One region of the Microbacterium sp. USHLN186 genome, then DNA from elsewhere that is predicted to be linked to it. Evidence: predicted binding sites of a transcription regulator. Region 1 holds the regulator's gene; the other holds the start of a gene.
What was found. Region 1 encodes LexA, which represses DNA repair genes until DNA is damaged. Its sites were predicted from a motif close to TCGAACANNTGTTCGA; they were not measured.

Region 1 (7,210 bases):
CACAGCGGTCGCGGCATCCACCTCGACCTCGCTGCTGCACGTGCCGCACGATGTCGACGACGAGACGGCTCTGGATGCCCGTCTGGTCTCGTGGCTCGCCTTCGCCGACCAGAAGGTCGGCCAGGTGGTCACCCTCGCGCGCGGTCTCGCCGACGGACGCGATGCCATCGCCGACGAGCTCGACGCGGCGTCCGCCGCACTCGCCGACCGGCGTGACGCCCCCGGCGTGCGCGACGGCGCCGTGCGCGGCCATGAGGTCGCCGAGGCGGATTTCTCGCGCGTCTCGTACGCCGAGCGCGAGAGCGCTCAGCAGGCGCTGGGTCTGCCCGCCCTTCCGCTGACCACCATCGGCTCGTTCCCGCAGACCGGCGACATCCGACGGGCCCGCGCGCGCTTCCTGCGCGGGGAGATCCCCGTCGAGGACTACGCGGACTTCCTGCGCCGCGAGATCGACCAGGTCGTCGCCCTGCAGGAGGAGCTCGGACTGGACGTGCTCGTGCACGGCGAGCCCGAGCGCAACGACATGGTGCAGTACTTCGCCGAGCACCTCGACGGCTTCGCGGTCACCCAGCACGGCTGGGTGCAGTCGTACGGCTCCCGCGCGACGCGTCCCTCGATCCTCTGGGGCGACGTCTCGCGGCCCGCGCCGATCACGGTGTCCTGGGCGACGTACGCCCAGTCGCTCAGCGTCAAGCCCGTCAAGGGCATGCTCACCGGCCCGGTGACCATCCTCGCGTGGTCGTTCGTACGCGATGACCAGCCGCTGAGCGAGACCGCCGACCAGGTGGCCCTCGCCTTGCGCGACGAGATCACCGATCTCGAGTCGGCCGGCATCGCGATCATCCAGGTGGACGAGCCCGCGCTGCGCGAACTGCTGCCGCTGAAGCAGGCCGACCAGCCGGCCTACCTCGACTGGTCGGTGCGCTCGTTCCGGCTCGCGACCGGCGGGGCGGCTGCCGCGACGCAGATCCACACCCACCTCTGCTACTCGGAGTTCGGCGTGGTCATCGACGCAATCCGCGCACTCGACGCCGACGTCACCTCGATCGAGGCGGCGCGCAGCCGCATGGAGGTGGTCGCCGACATCGCGCACCACGGCTTCGACCACGGCATCGGCCCCGGCGTGTACGACATCCACTCGCCGCGCGTGCCGAGCGTCGCGGAGGTGGAGACGCTGCTGCGCCGGGCGGTCGACGAGCTGCCGCTGCGCCAGCTCTGGGTCAACCCGGACTGCGGTCTGAAGACCCGCGGCTATGACGAGACGGTCGCCTCGCTGCGCAACATCGTCGAGGCCACGCGTCGCGTGCGGGAGGACGTCGCCGTCGCGGTCTGACCCCGGATGCCGAAGCGGGGGAGCCGACTCAGACCGCGCGCAGCACGGCTACGACCTTGCCGAGCACGACGGCCTCATCGCCGAGGATCGGCTCGAAGGCGGAGTTGCGGGGGAGCAGCCAGGTGTGACCGTCGCGACGGCGGAACGTCTTCACCGTCGCCTCGCCGTCGATCATGGCGGCGACGATCTCACCGTTCTCGGCGTTGTTCTGAGTGCGGACGACCACCCAGTCGCCATCGCAGATGGCCGCATCGATCATCGACTCGCCGTTCACCTTCAGCATGAACAGGTCGCCCTTGCCGACCAGCTGTCGCGGCAGGGGGAAGATCTCCTCGACCTGCTGGTCGGCGGTGATCGGCACTCCGGCGGCGATCTGCCCCACCAGTGGCACGAGAGCGGCATCGCCGACGGCGGGACCGCTGTCGGCCGGGTTCTCGGCGCTGCTGCCGGGCAGATCGATGAGCACCTCCATCGCACGCGTCTTCCCGGGGTCGCGGCGCAGATAACCGCTGAGCTCGAGCTGGCCGAGCTGGTGCGTCACGCTGGAGAGCGACTTCAGGCCCACGGCATCGCCGATCTCGCGCATGCTCGGCGGATATCCGTGCCGGGCGATCGAGTTCTGGATGACCTCGAGGATCGCCACCTGCTTGGCGCTGAGGCTCTTGCGACGGCGCGTTCGTGGCGCCTCGGCTGCCGTCTCGGGGGTGTCGCTCATCGGTGCTCCTTCATGGCCACGTGCGGTGTGGAACCGCGTCCTCGCGTTGATCCGCTTCGAATGTCGGAGGCCCGTGATGGGCTGTCCTCATCGAAACGGTATCCGAGTCCGGCCCGGAATCGGAAGATCCGTTCGAGCGTGTCGAAGAAGTCGGCGAGACGGATTCGAATAACGCTTGACACATGTTCGAGATCGAAGATAGATTCGGAACGTAGCTTCGCATCCGGCATCCCCGGCCGGATGCCGGATGCGAACGCCGCACCCCCGCCGCGCGATCGGCGGGAGGACGAGAAGGAGCAGCACATGAGCACCATCAGCCTCCAGGCCCCCATGACACCCCTGGCCGTGCGCACAGACGCCGCCCGCCGCGCGAGCACGGTCCGCCTGCGTCTCACCGCCCGCGGGCGACGCGTGCTGCTCTCCCTGGCTGCGGTGCCCATCGTCGCCGGCGTCGCGGTCTCCCTGCTCGCCGGCGGCTCCGCCGTCGCCTCGAACGAGAGCGGTCAGGCGGTGTCGTTCGAGACGATCACCGTGCTTCCGGGCGACACCCTGTGGTCGATCGCCGCAGACGCGGCTCCCGGTGTCGACCCGCGCGAGGTCATCGCCGACATCACGCGTCTGAACAACCTCAGCTCCGGCATGATCCAGGTCGGCAGCACCATCGCCATCCCCACCGCCTACGGCGAGTAGTGCGAGCGTCGCCGTCACGCGGGGCGGCGACACCGCGCCGCCGCCTACGATGGAGGACGTGACATCCCTCGATGAGCTGCCCCTCCGCGATGATCTCCGCGGGCTCACTCCGTACGGCGCGCCGCAGGCGCCGCTGCCGGTCGCTCTGAACGTCAACGAGAACACGCATCCGGTTCCGGATGCCGTCGCCAGCGACATCCTCGACGACATCGCACTCGCCCTGCGCGACGTGAACCGCTATCCCGACCGCGAGTTCACCGTCCTGCGCGAGGGCTTCGCCGACTATCTCGGCCATGGATTGACCGCCGAGCAGATCTGGGCGGGCAACGGCTCCAACGAGGTGCTGCAGCACATCATGCAGGCCTTCGCCGGCCCCGGGCGCGCGGCGTTCGGGTTCGCTCCGACCTACTCCATGTACCCGCTCATCACCCAGGGCACCGGGGCGCGCTGGGTCGCCGGCTCGCGGGACGACGACTACACGCTGCGCCCCGACGACGCGGCTCGCCAGGTCAGGGACGCCGATCCCGATGTGGTGCTGCTGTGCTCGCCGAACAACCCGACCGGCACGCCGCTGCCGCTGGAGGTCGTCGAAGCCGTGTACGAGGCCGCTCGCGGCGTCGTCGTCGTCGACGAGGCCTACCACGAGTTCGCGCCGCGTGAGGCGTCGTCGGCGCTCTCGCTGCTGCACGGCCGACCGCGTCTGGCGGTGTCGCGCACCATGAGCAAGGCCTTCGCCTTCGCGGGAGCGCGCGTCGGCTACCTCGCCGCCGACCCCGCGTTCATCGATGCGCTGCGTCTGGTGCGCCTGCCCTATCACCTCAGCGCGCTCACGCAGGCGGCCGCGGTGGCTGCGCTGCGCAACTCCGACACGATGCTGCGCATGGTGGACGAGATCGTCGAGCAGCGCGACCGGATCTCCGCGACGCTCGAGGCGCTGGGCTACACGCCGCACGAGTCGTGGTCCAACTTCGTGCTCTTCGGCGGGGTCGACGATCCGCGCGCCGTGTGGCAGGCGCTCTACGAGCAGGGTGTGCTGATCCGCGACGTCGGAATCCCGCACCACCTCCGGGTCACCGCCGGCACAGCCGCCGAGACCACCGCATTCCTGGAAGCCCTCGCCTCGATTGGATCCCCCGCATGAGCGACCGCACCGCGTCCCGCACGGCACAGCGCCGCCGCCACACCTCCGAGTCGACGGTCGAGGTGAGCATCGACCTCGACGGCACCGGCCGCAGCGACATCGACACCTCCGTGCCGTTCTTCGACCACATGCTCACCGCCTTCGCCAAGCACTCGCTCACCGACCTCACCGTCCGTGCGACCGGCGACACCCACATCGACGCGCACCACACCGTCGAGGACATCTCGATCGTGCTCGGCCAGGCGATCCGTGAGGCACTCGGCGACAAGGCCGGCATCTCGCGCTACGGCGACGCGCTGGTGCCGTTGGATGAGGCGCTCGCGCAGGCGGTCGTCGACATCTCGGGGCGCCCGTTCCTCGTGCACGACGGCGAGCCGGCCGGCTTCGAGTTCCACCTCATCGGCGGGCACTTCACCGGCTCGCTCGTGCGCCACGTGTTCGAGGCGATCACTCTGAACGCCGGGCTCACCGTGCACGTGCGCGTGCTCGGCGGGCGTGATCCGCACCACATCGCCGAGGCGGAATTCAAGGCGTTCGCGCGCGCGTTCCGTCAGGCCAAGGCCCTGGATCCGCTCGTCGACGGGGTGCCCTCGACCAAGGGGGCGCTGTGAGCGGGCGGCGGGTCGTCGTCTTCGACTACGAGTCCGGCAACGTGCACTCCGCGGTCAAGGCGCTGGCCGCGGCCGGCGCCGAAGTCGAGCTCACGCGCGATCGGGATCGCGCGCTCGAGGCGGACGGCCTGCTCGTGCCCGGAGTCGGTGCATTCGCGGCCGTGAGTGAGGCGCTGCTCGCCCACGGCGGTGACGAGATCATCGATCGCCGGCTGGCCGGGGGTCGCCCGGTGCTCGGTATCTGCGTCGGCATGCAGGTGATGTTCGAGCGCGGCGTGGAGCGCGGGCAGCTCACCGACGGGCTGGGGGAGTGGCCGGGCACAGTCAGCGAGCTCGATGCGCCGGTGCTGCCGCACATGGGCTGGAACACCGTCGAGACCGGCGCCGGGAGCACGCTGTTCCGTGGGATCGAACACGAGCGCTTCTACTTCCTGCACTCGTACGCCGCGAAGGCATGGGAGATCGACGTCGAGCGTCCGTTCCGCGAGCCGTCGCTCACCTGGGCGACGCACGGCGAGCGCTTCCTCGCGGCCGTGGAGAACGGCCCGCTCTCGGCGACGCAGTTCCACCCAGAGAAGTCCGGCGCCGCCGGCATCCGGCTGCTGCAGAACTGGGTCGAATCGCTCTGAGCTGCTCTGAGCTGAGCTGAGCTGACCGCGGGACTCAGAGTCCGCGGGCGACCGCCGCGCCCGCGGCGAGCCAGGCGGTCTGCGTGGCTGCGGCGAGGGCGCCGAGGCGCAGATGGCCGTCGACCATCTCATGGTCGAACGGGATGCTGACGACCTCGCGGGCGAGATCGCGGTAGCCGGTGACGACCTGGTTCACGTCCGCTGCGGTGGCTTTGGGATCCGCCTGGGTCACGACGACAACCGAGCGGCGGGCCAGCTCGGCCGAGCGCTCGTCGCGGTCCTCGAGCGCCTCCAGCAGCAGCGCCCCGGCCTCGGCATGATCGTCGCGCGTGGTCGTGGCGACCACGATCTGGTCGGCGTGGTCGATCATGCGCAGCCACATCGGGTCGGACTCGTCATTGCCCGAGTCGATGATGATGAGACGGTAGTACTTCGCCGCGACGGCGTGGATCGCGTCGATGTCGGAGGAGTGCAGCCGGTTCTCCTGGGCGAGGCGCATCGGCTTCGAGCGCAGCACGTCGTACTTCTCGCGCGCCTGGTGGTGCACGTAATGCGCCAGATCCGCCGACTGCGCGCCGGCGCCCAGCAGGCGGTCGGCCTCCGGCAGCAGTTCGAACAGCGTCCGATCGTGCGGGCCCTGGTCGGTGCGCCAGCCCAGGGTGCCACGGGTCTGGTTGTTGTCCCAGGCCAGCACGCCCGCACCGCCGAAGCGCGCGAAGACCGCCGCCAGCAGCACGGTCGTGGGCGTCTTGCCCGCGCCGCCCTTGCCGTTCACCACCGCGATGGTGCGCGGACCCGGCCAGTGCTGGCTGACCAGCAGCTCGTTGTCACGCACCGCGCGCTCGGCGGCGCCGGGTGCCAGCGAGAAGCCGAGCCGGTTCAGCGCTCCACGCGCGCCGGTCTTCGCCGGCTCCTCGCGGCGCTCCTGCTGCAGGAAGGACGGCCGCTCCCGCTGCTGCCGAGCGGGCTCGTCGGTCGCTGCGGGGGCGGATGCTGCGCCGGAGCCGCGGTGATAGCGCGGTGCCTGGATGGGCGCCTCGGGACTGCCGGCAGGTGCGGCCGGGCTCTTCGCAGGCACAGCGCTCTGAATCGGCGCGGTGCTTCGAATGGGCACGGCGGCGGGTGCTGCGGGGCTCGGTGCGGGCGCGGCGGCGGGTGCTGCCGGGCTCGGTGCGGGCGCCGCGTTCTGCCTGGGCACCTCGGAGATCACGGCCGGTGCGGGCGGCTGCGTCGCCGGCTGCGGCTGGGGCGTCGGCTGCGGCTGGGGCGTCGGCTGCGGCGCCTCGGCGGACCGGCGCGTCGCGCTCGAGCGTCGGCGAAGGGGCCCCGCTGCACCGTCGTTGTGCGCGTCCGTCATGCGTTGCTTCCCTCCGCGTCGTGAGGCCGCCGATCGTGCAGGCGTGCCCGTGCACGTCGATCGTAGCGGGGACGCGTGCGAAGATGCCTGCGGGATGGCACGGCACCGCCTCGACTCACCGTTTGAGAGAGCCCGTCGCCCGGGCTACTCTGTTCTCTCGTGCCCGATCGGGCCGCCTCACCCCTCCCGAAGGACGACATGAACGACTTCGCACAGTCCCCCTCGCTGATCCTGCTTCCCGCGGTCGACGTCGCCGGTGGCAAGGCCGTGCGCCTGACCCAGGGCGAGGCCGGCACCGAGACCAGCTACGGCGACCCGGTGGACGCGGCGGGGGAGTTCGTCGACGCCGGCGCGCAGTGGATCCACCTGGTCGACCTCGACGCGGCCTTCGGGCGCGGCAGCAACACCGCGATCCTGCGCAAGGTCATCAAGCAGTACCGCGGAGTGAGCATCGAGCTCTCCGGCGGCATCCGCGACGACGCGAGCCTGGACGCGGCGCTCGAGGCCGGTGCCACGCGGATCAACCTCGGCACCGCCGCCCTCGAGAACCCGGAGTGGTCGGCTGACGTGATCAGCCGCTACGGCGACGCGATCGCGGTCGGACTCGACGTGCGCGGGACCACCCTGGCCGCCCGCGGCTGGACCAAGGAGGGCGGGGACATCTGGGAGGTCCTCGAGCGTCTGGAGGAGGCCGGCTGCAGCCGCTACGTCGTCACCGACGTCACCAAGGACGG
Region 2 (7,210 bases), on a different contig from region 1:
CGCGAGACGCTTCCCACGAGTCGATCGATGATCGGTTGGATGCAGTCCGCGGGCGTCGCCGTCTCGTCCAGCGCTGATGCCGACTACTCCACAGCGCTCGCCCTTCGCGGAGCATTGGAAGCCCTATTCGAGCACCGCGCATCGGCCGCTGAGATCGCACTCATCAACGACCTGAGCCGTGACGCCCCACGCGCAACTCTCGTTGGAGCCGGCACGGACATCACCGCGAAGATCGACGCACCCGCTTCTTTCCGCGGCGCGCTCGGCCAGATCGCTGCTGACGCGGTCACACTGGCCACCAACGGCCTCCTGCCTCGCGTCACTGTCTGCCACCACGAGCGCTGCGGCCTGCTCTTCGTCGACACCTCCCGCGGCCGCCGACGGCAGTGGTGCTCCATGCAGCGCTGCGGGAACCGTGCGAAAGTTGCGCGCTTTCAGGAACGACACCGATAACATCCTCGTCCGGCAAGCCACATCGACCAGTCAGAGCGGGAATCACGCGACGAAATTCGTGACCAAACCGTTGCATTCGTTATCTCGCCGTTATACACTCATCGCACGGTGAATGTTTGCTGTGGCATCCACCGCATGTGATTGCAGGACACTCTTGGTGCAAGGGACAAGGGCCGGTCGGAAGCCTCTCCGACCGGCCCTTACTGCTGCCCCGCGAGCATCCACACCCGGACAGTACGCTGAGAACCATGACCGACCGCCAGCTCGCCCTGCAGGCCTGGGAGAGCCTCTTCCGCGCGCAGCACGAGCTCTTCGTCGAGATGGCATCCGACTTCGACGACGCCGAGATCACACAGGCCGAGTACGACGTGCTCCTGACCGTCACGCGCGCCGAGGCGATGACCGCACGACTCCGCGACATCACCGCCAATTCGCTCACGAGCCAGCCGAGCGTCTCCCGGCTCGTCGACCGTATGGTCACGCGCGGTCTGGTGAGCAAGCGCGTCGACCCCGATGACGGTCGCGGTGCGATCGTCACCGCGACGGATGCCGGCGCGCGCGCATTCCGCCAGATGGCCACCGTGCACGGGCGCACGATCGCCGAGCGCATGTCGCCGCTCTCAGACGACGAACTCGCGGCGCTTCTCGCGCTGACGGAGAAGCTGCGCGGCAGGCCATAGAGCGCCTTTCCCCGGATGCACGCTGCTGTTTCTGCACAGATCGAACGACTGGCGAGTTATCCACAATTATCGAAGATATGTTTGAATGTCGTTTCGTCTCGAAGTAAACTGAGTGAATGACGAACCACCTGAGCGGACTGCACGAGGCGATCGACCGCCTCGACGCGGCATGGTCGGGAGCCACCGATGCTTCCGGCATGACGCGGCAGCAGCTCGTCGAGGCGAATGCGGCCCTCGGCAGGCTCCGTCGTCTGGTCGATGCTCTGCACTCCGAGGTGGCCGCAGGCATCGCTCACGAGTCGCGGCCGGCACTCGGGCCGGACTCGCTCGCCAAGCAGCAGGGTTTCCGCAATCCCGCCCAGCTGATCGCCACCACTTCCGGCGCCACTGCCGGCGAGGCGACGCGGCTCGTCAAAGTGGGCGAGGCCACGGCGCCGCGCATCGACCTGCTCGGCGAGCGCCGTCCGGCGAAGTACCCGGCCGTGCAGGCAGCACTCGCCGCCGGTGCTCTCAGCACAGCGGTCGCGGGGCTGCTGATCGGCCTCCTCGACCGCGTGCGTCTGAAGGTCGATCCGCAGTCGCTCAGCGAAGCGGAGCGGATGCTCGCCGAGAAGGCCGTCGGCCTGTCTGCCGACGAGGTGCGCAAGCTGATCGCACATGCGGAAGCCTGGCTGGACCCCGACGGTGTCGCACCGCGCGAAGAGGAGATCCGGGCGCAGCGGTCGGTCACCCTCTTCGAGCGCGACGGCGCCGTGCACCTGAACGGCGTCTTCGACATCGAGACCGCCGCACCCATCCGGGCGGCGATCAACGGGTACGTCTCGGCCCAATTCGCCGCGCGGAAGAACGCGATCGACCCCGACGCTCCCGATGCCGATCACCGGTCGGTGCCGCAGCTGCAGGCGGATGCGCTGAGCGCCCTGTGCGCGCACGGGATCGGATGCGACAACGGCGCTCCTGCCCTCGCCGGCGCGACCGTGATCGTGCGGGTGAACCTGAACGACCTGAGCGCGGGTACGGGCTTCGGCACCGTCGACGGCTCCAACCAGCCCGTCAGCATCGGCGCGGTGCGGCGGATGGCCGCCTCGGGTGGTGTGATCCCCTGCGTCCTCGGCGCCGACAGCGAGATTCTCGACTGGGGCCGCCGGCGGCGCCTGTTCACCACCGCGCAGCGGCTGGCACTGGCCGAACGCGACGGCGGATGCGCGATGTGCGGACTGCCGCCCGAGATGACGCGGGCGCACCATATCGCGTGGTGGAGCCGCGACGCCGGCCCCACTGATCTGGCGAACGGCATCCTGCTCTGCGAGAGCTGCCACCATCGCATCCATGACAACGGCTGGGAGATCCGCATCGACGGCGGCGGCACGGCCGCGCGGGTGTGGTTCATCCCGCCGCCCTACGTCGACCCCACCGGCACCCCGCGTCCGGGTGGCGCGAGGCGATACTCCCTGGCCGCGTGACTGCCCGCACTGAAGGGCGAGGACTGTGCGCGCCGCGCCGCCCATCTGGCAGGGTGGTGAGCTGAGGCCCTTCAGGGGGGAAAGGAAGGTCGCCATGGAGATCGCCGGAGCAGTCGGCATCCTGGTCATCATCGGAATCGCGCTCGTCGCGGTCATCGTCGTCGCACTCGTCCTGCTGCTGTTCGCACGCAGCTGGATCAAGGTCGCCCGCGCCGACGAGGCGCTCGTGATCTCCGGTCGCAAACAGAAGGTGCAGCGCGCCGTCATCAACGCCGATGGCAGCACGAGCTCCGAACTCGGCGAGTCGCCGGTGACGGTGATCGTCAACGGCAAGTCGCTGGTCAACCCGATCACGCAGCGCCACGAGATCATCTCGCTGCGCTCGCGCCAGGTGCTGCTGAACGCCGAGGCGCAGTCGCTCGACAGCGTGACCCTGAACGTCGACGGCGTCGCGATCGTGAAGATCGGCTCCGACCCGCTGTACGTCCGCCGCGCCGCCGAGCGTTTCGCCTCGCAGGACAAGGCGATCGAGCAGTTCACCACCGAGCAGCTCGAGGGCGCGCTGCGCGGCATCGTCGCCACCCTGTCGGTCGTCGAGCTGATGCGCGAGCGCAAGAAGTTCTCCGACCAGATCGCGGCAGACGTCTCCAATGAGCTGGCCGATCAGGGACTGATCCTCGACTCCTTCCAGATCAAGGGCATCACCGACCGGGTCGGCTACATCCAGTCGCTCGGCGCACCCGAGATCCAGGCGAAGCGCCAGGCGGCCGAGATCTCGCAGACCAACGCCGACCGCGCGATCAACCAGAAGAACATCGCCAACCAGGAAGCGAACCTGATCGAGCAGACCGCGCTCGACACCAACACCGCCAACGCCAACGCCGGCATCGGCCGCGCCCGCGCCGAGGCCGAGCAGGCCGAGCAGCTCGCCCGCGCACAGGCCGAGCAGGCCGTTCTGCAGCAGCAGGCCGAGAACCGGCAGGCGCAGCTGGACGCCGACGTCAAGCGCGTCGCCGACGCCCAGCGCTACGAGGCCGAGACCCGCGCCCAGGCCGACCTGTTCACGCGCGAGAAGGCGGCCGAGGCCGCCGCGATCGAGCAGGTCAAGCAGGCCGAGGCCCGCACCCGCATCGCCGAGCAGCAGGCGCAGGCCGACCGGGCGCGCGCCGCCGGTGAAGCAGCCGCAGCCGAGGCGAAGGCCACCGGTGACGCCAACGCGCTGCGTGCGCAGGCTGAGGCCGAAGCCGAGGCGCGCCGCCTGCGCGCGAACGCCGAAGCCGAGGCGATCCGCGCCGAGGGTGAGGCGCGCGCGGCCGCCGTCGAGGCCGAGGCGAAGGCCATCGCCTCGAACCAGGAGGCGTTCCTGTCGCAGCGCGTGCTCGAGGTGCTCCCCCAGATCATGGCGGAGTTCGCCAAGGGCTACTCGACCATCGGCAACGTCTCGATCATCGGCGGCGCCGGCGAAGACGGTGCCTCCACGGTCGTGGGCGGCGACAACGCCAAGGCCATGCGATCGGTGTTCGACAGCGTCAGCGCGGCCACCGGCCTCGACCTCGCCGCGATCATCCAGGGCCAGGCGGTCGGTCGCGGCTTCGGCGCGGGGGTGGCGCAGGCGACGGATGCCTCGTCCGCGGCATCCGGTGACTCCCGCACCTCCACGGCGATCGTCGAGCGCACCCTCGCTGACGCCGACGAGCCCACCTCGGGCACCTGACCCCCGGCAGACTGGAAGCGTGAGCTCTCCCGCGTTCGACCTCGCCCGCATCGGGGCGGGACTGTCGTTCGCGGGGGCCCTCGCCGACGTGGATCGCGCCCTCGACGCGAGCACCGGGCTGGTCGTGAGCGCCCCGCCCGGCACCGGGAAGACGACGCTGGTGCCGCCGCTGCTCGCTTCTCGCGTGACCGGACGCGTGATCGTCACGCAGCCGCGACGGGTGGCCGCGCGCGCGGGCGCCCGACGTCTCGCCCAGCTCGACGGATCGCCGCTCGGCAGCCGCGTCGGCTTCACCGTGCGCGGTGAGCGACAGGTCGGCGTCGGCACCCGGGTGGAGTTCGTCACCGCCGGCGTGCTGCTGCGACGGATGCTCGACGACCCCGGCCTCGACGGCGTCGACGCCGTCATCCTCGACGAGGTGCACGAGCGCGCCCTCGACACCGACCTGCTCATCGGGCTGCTGGGCGAGGTCCGCCAGCTGCGCGACGACCTCACGCTCGTCGCGATGTCGGCGACGCTCGACGCCGACCGGGTCGCCGGTGTCATCGGCACGGATGCCGCGCCGGCGCCGATCATCGCCCACACCGTACCCGCGCATGCGCTGACCGAGCGGTGGGCGCCGAGCCCCGTTCCGCGGCTGGATGAGCGCGGGGTGACCCGGGGTTTCCTCGACCACCTCGCCGATACCGCGGCCTCCGCGGCGCGGGAGCTGCAGCGGGCCGATCCGGCGGGCGACGTCCTGGTCTTCGCCCCCGGTGCCCGCGAGGTCACCGAGATCGCCAGACGCCTGGCCTCGGCGATCCCGGATGCCGACGTGCGCGAGCTGCACGGGCAGCTGTCATCCGCGGCGCAGGACGCCGTGATCCGCGGTCGCGCACCCGGTGGTCCTCGGCGCGTCATCGTGAGCACGTCGCTCGCCGAGTCGTCGCTGACCGTTCCCGGGGTGCGCGTCGTCGTCGACAGCTGTCTTGCCCGGCGTCCGCAGCGCGACGCCGCACGCGGGATGACCGGCCTCGTCACCTCCGCCGCCTCGCGCGCGTCCTGCGTGCAACGCGCAGGACGCGCCACGCGCGAGGCGCCCGGCACCGTGATCCGCTGCGTCGACGAGCGCACCTATGCCGCAGCCCCCGCCCGCACCGCGCCCGAGATCGCCACCGCCGACCTCGCCGATGCGGCCCTGCTGCTCGCCTGCTGGGGCTCCCCCGGCGCGGCGGGACTGCGGCTGCTCGACCCTCCCCCGGCCGAGAGCATGCGCGACGCCGTGGCAGTCCTGCACGGGCTCGGTGCGGTCGACGACGAGGGGCGGGTCACCGATGCGGGTCGTGCCCTCGCGCACATCCCCGTGGACCCTCGACTGGCCCGAGCGCTGCGCGACGGTGCCGAGATCGCCGGCTCGCAGGTGGCCGCCGGGGTGGTCGCCCTGCTGAGTGCGGACATGCGGATGCCGGATGCCGACATCGCCGCGACTCTCAAAGCGCTGCGCCACCGCCGCGACCCCATAGCCGCAGCATGGCAGCGCGAGGTCGACCGGCTGCAGCGGCTCGTCCCCGCTCACCGGCCGACGACGGCAGGCACCGACGAGGTCGGGTTCATCGTCGCTCTCGCCCACCCGGCGCGGATCGCGCGGCGGGTGGAACGCAGCGCCGACGGCGCGACGTTCCTGCTGGCATCCGGCACCCGCGCCGGCATCCGCGGCCCCCTCGCCGACGCAGAATGGCTGGCCGTCGCCGACGTCGCCCGCGCCTCGGGTCGAGCCGCGGCCGGGTCGGGCGCGCTGATCCGCGCGGCGGCGCCGATCACCGAGGCGCAGCTCGAGCGCGCCGCCGATCATCTGCTGACCGATCGTGTGGAGGCGCGCTTCGACGGCGGCCGGGTCTCGGCCCGGCGCGAGCGTCGCGTGGGCGCCATCGTGCGCACGACGGTGCCGGTGCGCCCCACGCCGGAGGAGGCGGCGGACGCCGTGCGCCGCGCGGTGCAGGTCGAGGGGCTCGGCCTGTTCGACTGGTGTGCCGCCGCCAGCGCGCTGCGTCGACGGCTGGGGCTTCTGCACCGCGAGCTGGGCGAGCCGTGGCCGGAGATGTCGGATGCCGCTCTCGTCGCGCGACTGGATGACTGGCTCGCTCCGGAGCTGCGGGCACTGGCCAGCGGCATCCCGGCGGCGCGCGTCGACCTGGCCGCACCACTGCGCCGCCTGCTGCCCTGGCCGGCCGCCGCCGACCTCGACGCGCTCGCTCCGGAACGGCTGGAGGTGCCCAGCGGCTCGCACGTGCGCATCGCCTACCCGCCGCTGGACGAGCCCGATGCGCTGCCCGTGGTGGCGGTGAAGCTGCAGGAGTGCTTCGGCTGGGCCGACACTCCGCGACTGATCGGCGGGCGCGTCCCGGTGCTGTTCCATCTGCTCTCTCCGGCGGGCCGGCCCCTCGCCGTCACCGCCGACCTCGCCTCGTTCTGGTCGGGACCGTACGCGCAGGTGCGCGCCGAGATGCGCGGGCGCTACCCCAAGCACCCGTGGCCGGAGAACCCGTGGGCGGCGGCGCCCACCCGGCACACCACGCGCCGCGCGGCACGCGAGTGAGCACCGCTGCGGCCACGATCCGGCCACCCGTTCACGGTGTGCGGCGGCGCAGGGTGAGCGGGGCGAGGACCAGGCATCCCACCGCGAACGCGGCGACGATCAGCAGCGGCGCACCGACATCCCAGCCCTCCTCGCCCGCCGCGACGGCCTGGATCGCGTCGATGGCATGGCTCAGCGGCAGCCAGTCGGAGATGGCGTAGAGCACGTCGGGCATCTGATCGCGCGGCATGAACAGCCCGCCGAGGATGATCTGCGGAAACACCAGCACCGGCATGAACTGCACGGCCTGGAACTCGGTCTGCGCGAAGGCGCTGGCGAGCAACCC

Region 2: the regulator LexA is predicted to act here: its motif matches at 1,203-1,218, upstream of WFG93_RS12180 (DUF222 domain-containing protein).

The regions. Positions count from the first base shown of each region.
Region 1 is NZ_JBBCYA010000008.1:29,016-36,225, reverse strand. Features, by position in the region: gene metE (5-methyltetrahydropteroyltriglutamate--homocysteine S-methyltransferase) at 1-1,333, shown strand, start outside; gene lexA (transcriptional repressor LexA) at 1,362-2,048, opposite strand; gene WFG93_RS13705 (LysM peptidoglycan-binding domain-containing protein) at 2,352-2,738, shown strand; gene WFG93_RS13700 (histidinol-phosphate transaminase) at 2,788-3,879, shown strand; gene hisB (imidazoleglycerol-phosphate dehydratase HisB) at 3,876-4,490, shown strand; gene hisH (imidazole glycerol phosphate synthase subunit HisH) at 4,487-5,119, shown strand; gene WFG93_RS13685 (MinD/ParA family ATP-binding protein) at 5,154-6,476, opposite strand; gene priA (bifunctional 1-(5-phosphoribosyl)-5-((5-phosphoribosylamino)methylideneamino)imidazole-4-carboxamide isomerase/phosphoribosylanthranilate isomerase PriA) at 6,675-7,210, shown strand, end outside.
Region 2 is NZ_JBBCYA010000006.1:74,750-81,959, reverse strand. Features, by position in the region: gene WFG93_RS12190 (CGNR zinc finger domain-containing protein) at 1-453, shown strand, start outside; gene WFG93_RS12185 (MarR family winged helix-turn-helix transcriptional regulator) at 702-1,133, shown strand; gene WFG93_RS12180 (DUF222 domain-containing protein) at 1,250-2,596, shown strand; gene WFG93_RS12175 (SPFH domain-containing protein) at 2,691-4,310, shown strand; gene hrpB (ATP-dependent helicase HrpB) at 4,330-6,885, shown strand; gene WFG93_RS12165 (ABC transporter permease) at 6,917-7,210, opposite strand, start outside.